2 regions of the Colwellia sp. SU-HH01217 genome follow, and region 1 is predicted to be linked to the other one. Evidence: riboswitches for the same ligand, from Rfam matches in the RefSeq annotation. Region 1 holds a riboswitch; the other holds the start of a gene.

Region 1 (3,179 bases):
AATTAACGCCTCTGGGTAAAGCGTTAAAAGAAAAAGCGCAAGATATTCCCGCTAAAATGTTTAATGTGACTGGCTTTTCTTTAACTGAACTAACGGCTTTAAATCAACAGTTAGATAAGTTGTTAGAGAATTTGAATAAGCTTTAATTGCGCAACTTAAACAGCTAATAAACACAACGACTAGTATACTTATAAGGCGCTGTGTTTTTTGATTTCGTTATAGCGTGTTAATCACTCATTCAAAAGGCTACCCACAAACTAGACAAACAGGCTACCATGAAGTTTTTCAACTACAGGGTTAGCCTCTTGCTCATCCACTAAAAAGCATAAATTATTAGCACTTGCCCCATGACAGATCATTCGAATGTTAAACTCATCAATCTGTTCAAAAATACTACGGCCAATACCTTTAGTTGTATTTAATGCATTACCGATAACAGCAACCAAAGATAAACCGTGCTCAACGGTTACTTCACATAGTTGCTCCAACTCTTCTACGACAGCATTAGTTATTATTGCTTGTGTAGAGCCTGTTGGGTTGTCGAAAGTTAACGCGACACTAATCTCACTGGTAGTAATTAAATCAATACTTAACTCATGTTTGGCTAAAATAGAAAACACTTTCGCTAAAAAACCACTGGCGTGTAACATTGCAGGGCTTTTTACCGTAACAAGCGTTTGTTCTCGTCTAATGGCGATTGAACGATACGTTGGGCTTGACTCCACTTGCTGCTTAATTTGTGTGCCGCCCTTTTCAGGCTCTTTACTAGAACCAACAAATACTGGAATATTATGGCGCATTGCAGGGATAAGTGTTGCAGGATGCAAAATTTTCGCACCAAAAGTAGCCATTTCAGCAGCTTCACCAAAGCTTATTTCATCAATTGCTCTGGCCTTTGAGGTAATACGAGGATCGGTCGTAAAAATACCAACAACATCAGTCCATATAGATAAATTATCTGCATTCAGTGATTCAGCAAGTAAAGCAGCACTATAATCTGAACCACCACGACCTAATGTAGTGGTATTGCCAAGTCCATCTTGACCAATAAACCCTTGAGTAACTATTACACTATTAGCTAACTGAGGTAATAAAATTGCCTGTGCTTGCTCTTTCAGGGCTTCAACATCAACTACCGCCTTACCGTACAAGCTGTTAGTTTTCATGACTTGACGAACATCAAAACATTGAGCCGAAACATGTAAGCTCTCTAAAACAGCAGTAAATAAAAAGGAGCTGAGTTGCTCACCATAAGACAAAATAGTGTCAGCCGTTTGTGAGCTATAGTGCTCTGATTGTTGCTTTGCATGAGACTTTAATTCAGTTAATAACGCATAAATTTTGTTGTTTAACTGACTTTCATTAGCTAAATGCTGACTAATATTAAGTTGAATTTTTTCAATCGCATTAATAATTGATAATTGTTCATCAACACTAATATTGGCTTGGCTAAGCCTTACTAAATGATTGGTAACACCTGAACTTGCTGAAACAACCACAACTCTATTAGCTGGGTTATTTTTAATAATACCCGCACAACGACACATGGCTTGGTAATCGGCGACACTTGTGCCACCAAACTTGGCAACAATAAGATTTGAACTGTTTTCAATGAACATTAGGTTCTCCCTAATTAGCAGACAGTATTTTACTATTAACTTAGTTATTAACTTAAGCGTAAATTGTCGGCTAAAAAAATATAAGGAAGAGCATGACTGAACCGTTAGGCTTGCATAAAGCAGAGTGACTAAACATTTTCAGCCAGAAGCCCTCCACCTCTTATTAACTAATCAAACTATTGCGAGACAATAACTTGCACTAATTAATAAATACAATCAGGTGACAATCCTAGAGTTTCAACCCTAGTGACCGAGTGAAATATGCCACACATATTTGCACCCTCGGCGATAATCCCCCTCAAAAACAGTCATTGGAATTGTGGTTCCTCGTGTTTTCTACCTTGTTATCGCACCTCTTCTGGTATTAATCCGTTAACCTTTAACATAAATATTAACATGGTTAATCGTATTAACACCGCTATTAGACCTCAAATAAATTAAGATTACAATAGACTTTTAGACGTCCGTACAAATTAACACCCAAAAACATATAAAGCGTTAATAAAACCTGATTAATATTACTTAATGCATAAGATAAAGACATGAAGACTGCGAAAAAGCTTGATATAGTGAGTAAAATTGCTTTCGACTAGACAGATACAATGGATTTATTTCTTCTAAAAAAAATAATCTCACAATTTTTAATGCCAATTAATATCATTATTATATTGTTACTTTTAGCTTTGTTCTTTTATAAATCAAGACCGAGTTTAAGTTTTAAATCTTTGTTTTTAGCGACGTTCATTTTAGTATTTTCTACATTTCCTCCCACTGCTGACCCGCTAATGTCGGCACTTGAAAACAATTACGATGCTTTCACTGTTTCAGACAAACCTGTTGATTATATAATTGTATTAGGTTGTGGTCACACAACAGATAATGCTTTACCTGCAACAAGCGAGCTAAAAACATGCTCATTACAACGATTAGTCGAAGCAGTGAGAATTGCTCGAATACATCCTGAAGCCCGCCTTATAATGTCTGGTGCATCTGGTGACGATCCAACACCCAATGCCGAAAAAATGAAACAAGCAGCGATGTTGCTTGGTATAAAAGAAAATAAATTAATTACCGAAAGCTACCCTAAAGATACTGAAGAAGAAGCGGAGCTGATTGCACCAAGAGTGTTAAATACCCATGTAGTGTTAGTCACCAATGCCGACCATATGCCTCGTTCCATTAAATACTTTAAAGCGCAAGGCATTGATGCTATTCCTGCGCCAACAGGTTATTGGGTGAAAGACAATGGCGAAGATAAATATTGGGCTCACTATTTTCCAAGCGCCAATAAGCTCAACCAAACAACGACCGCTTGGTATGAAACCTTAGGCCGTGTAGCTCAATGGGTTAAGTCGTTATTTTAATTAATTAAATTTTTTGATAAAAGGTAATTACACGGGGTTGTCAATATCAATAAATTCAACATTAACGCCTTGCGTTTTTGCTAAATACTCCCCAAGGGCTTTCACACCATAACGTTCAGTTGCGTGATGCCCTGCAGCAAAGAAATGGATATCCATTTCTTTAGCAACATGAGTCGTTTGCTCTGATGCTTCACCA
Region 2 (3,179 bases), on a different contig from region 1:
TCTGGAATCGCTGCACCTTTTTCAAGCATGACATTGTTTACACAATCATACACTGGCACTGAGGCGGAAAGTGATACGCCCGGCGCAAGTACCGCACCTTTTTTAACAACAATACCTTCAACAATAACGACGCCAGCACTTAAAAAGGCATCATCTTCAATAATGACGGGGCTCGCGCCAACTGGCTCTAATACACCACCAATTTGTACTGCTGCTGAAACATGAACATTTTTGCCAACTTGTGCACAAGAACCAATTAACGCATGACTATCCACCATAGTGCCACTGTCAACAAATGCACCAACGTTGATATAAGCCGGTGGCATAATAATCACACCTGGTGCAACATGAGCGCCACGCCTTACTGAAGAGCCACCGGGCACTAAACGCACATTGTCTGTGACGTTAAATTGTCTAGCAGGTAAGTTGTTTTTATCCACAAACCCTTGATAAGCGCCATCAAACTGAATGTTTTCACCCGCCTTAAATGCCGATAGAATTGCTTCTTTAGCCGCTACGTTTGCTTGCCAATGCCCCTGTTCATTTTGTGTTGCTGAGCGAACAGTACCTGCTTCAAGTTGATCTAATGTTTCTTGCCAGTTCATATTGTTATCCTAGTATTCTAAAGTTTAATAAATTTAATACGTTAATCGATTCTATTGCTTGATTTTATTGACTAGCCGCTAAAGAGAAGTTTGCCAATCTCGTTGTGCAAGCCATTGACTGATACTGTGATCAGCCGCCAATAATGCACGGTTATCATTCAGCTCTAAATGAGTTAAAGGGGCGCGTAAAATGGGGGTAGCAATAACTTGTTGCTCAGCCATTAGCACTTTAACGGGAATAGGGTTTGCCACTTGAAAAAGTAAATTAATGGCGTTTTGCCATAAAGGAAATAAGCTATCTACTTCCCCGGTTAAAGAAAGTTGAACATATCGGTTGGTCGCTTCTGGCCAAGCATTAGCGCACACTGACACTAACCCTTTTGCGCCAGCTTTTGCTAAATATGGCATCATGGCATCTTCACCACTGAATAAGGCGATATGAGGACATTGCTGGCGATAAGCTAAAAATTGATTGAGATCGCCACTTGCTTCTTTAATTGCCCAAAAATTTTCATGGCTTTGCAAGTTTTCAACCGTGCTTAATGGAATAGCTACACCGCTGCGAGAAGGCACGTTGTAAAGCATGCAAGGAAATTTGGCTGAATCGAGTAATTGTTTAAACCATTGTGTTTGTCCAACAGGACCAGGCTTTGCATACAGCGGTGTTCCCAATAAATAAGCGGCGATAGGTAATTGGTTACATGTTTCGATCCAACGGACTTGCGATGCTAAGTCATAGCCACCAACAGCAACCATGATTGGAGAAGATAAACCTAACTGACAAACATACTCAACAATGCTAAGTTGTTGCTCGCTAGTTAATGCTAAGCCCTCCCCTGTACTTCCTAATAACAAGATGCCATTACCCGCATCATTTTGTTCGTTAGCAATAACGTTTAAACTGTTAAAGTCTATGTCGCCATTATTATCAAAAGGAGTAACTAGTGCAGTCCAAGTACTGTAGTTATTTAACTGCTTAATTGCTTGGCAGCCCATGGTAGTTGGTGTGCTTGTGTGGGTGTCTGGTAAAATTGTAGTATTCATTGCTCTCGAACTCATTTCGTTCGGAGAACTTAACGGCATTTATAAAAGCGTGAGTATCAGGCAGATACATAAGGCACTTTTATAAAGGCCAGAAGCTCTCCACCAAATTCAACTTTTATCAATTAGAAAAAGTTACGGTGACAATCGTCAGGATTCAACCTGAACAACCGACAAAGACATCATCAAAAATGTCTTTATCTCGGCGTTAATCCCCCTCGTTATTAATCATCAGAGTTTGATCTCTTTATAATAACTACCTGGTTAACGCTCCTCTTCTGGCCCTATTATCACTAAATCGTCTAAAAAAAAATTTAACAGACAATTTAGTTGTAATTAGGATCGACGCTATTAGACACCTTTTGCACATTAGTGTCAATAGACGTCTATACGGTTATCAATAAGTACGGGATTTGTTTAGCCATTATTTTTGGCTATCATTTACTTTTCAAGTAGAATAGCACTCTCTTAAGATATTTATAAAATAGCGCTCTCGCACTATTGAACAGTACAGTTAGGTAAGCATGTCATTAACAAATCCCAGCCAAGTATTATTACGCAACAGTGAACTACTCAAGGCGACACATCCATTATTAATTAATATGCCTGCTGATGAGTTATTAACAGAGTATTTATCGTTATTTCCAACAGCCAAACCCACCTGTTTAAATACTAACTTTGAAGAGCACAGTTATTTAACCTCCCGCTATCCACAAGTCAGTTGCGTATTTACCAGTCATTATAAAACTGAAATTCGCCATGACTTAGTTGTTATCGCTTTTCCTAAAAGTAAAGCAGAACTAGGGTTTACCTTAGCAATGATTTCACCTTTGCTTGCCAAAAGTGCGCAAGTTTTATTGGTTGGCGATAATAAATCTGGTATAAAATCTTGCCCTAAATTAACCAGTTCGGTATTAACTCATTGTAATAAAGTTGATTCTGCACGACATTGTTCTTTGTTCGCAGGACAGTTTAATAATCAATATCAAGAGTTTAATATTGATTCTTGGTTTAAAACCTATCAATTTACTATTAATGACATCACCTTAACGATTGCTTCATTGCCAGGCGTATTTAGCCAAAAAAGTTTAGATGTTGGAACACGCGTTTTATTGCCTCACTTACCTGATAACCTCTCAGATACCGTTTTAGATTTTGGTTGTGGTGCAGGTGTGATAAGTTGCTATATCGGTAAGAAATTTAAAAACGTGCAGCTCTCATTATTAGATGTCAGTGCTCTAGCGTTAAGTTCAGCTGAAAAAACATTAAAAATAAATGGCCTAACAGGTACTGTATTTCCCTCAAATAGCTTATCGAACCTTACTCAGTCATATCAACATATTGTTTCTAACCCCCCATTTCATCAAGGTGTTAAAACAAATTACCAAGCAACTGAAAGCTTTTTAGCTAATATCAAGCCTTTCATCAAAGCAAAAGGCTCGATTACTATTGTCGCTAATAGCTTCTTACGTTATCAAGAAATTATGGATAGCAATATTAGTAAAAGTGAACTACTAGCAAAAGAACAAGGGT

What was found. Region 1 has a riboswitch for lysine ahead of lysC (lysine-sensitive aspartokinase 3). Riboswitches for the same ligand answer to the same signal wherever they lie in the genome.
Region 2: linked by a shared signal. The riboswitch ahead of dapA (4-hydroxy-tetrahydrodipicolinate synthase) and the one ahead of lysC (lysine-sensitive aspartokinase 3) in region 1 are both predicted to bind lysine.

What each region holds. Positions count from the first base shown of each region.
Region 1 covers NZ_BAAJLX010000016.1:54,137-57,315, forward strand. The annotation lists gene AC27G3_RS16105 (MarR family winged helix-turn-helix transcriptional regulator) at 1-146, shown strand, start outside; gene lysC (lysine-sensitive aspartokinase 3) at 258-1,619, opposite strand; lysine riboswitch at 1,758-1,985, opposite strand; gene AC27G3_RS16115 (ElyC/SanA/YdcF family protein) at 2,405-2,983, shown strand; gene AC27G3_RS16120 (Nif3-like dinuclear metal center hexameric protein) at 3,011-3,179, opposite strand, start outside.
Region 2 covers NZ_BAAJLX010000001.1:504,186-507,364, forward strand. The annotation lists gene AC27G3_RS02190 (2,3,4,5-tetrahydropyridine-2,6-dicarboxylate N-succinyltransferase) at 1-605, opposite strand, end outside; gene dapA (4-hydroxy-tetrahydrodipicolinate synthase) at 684-1,601, opposite strand; lysine riboswitch at 1,734-1,932, opposite strand; gene AC27G3_RS02200 (methyltransferase) at 2,171-3,179, shown strand, end outside.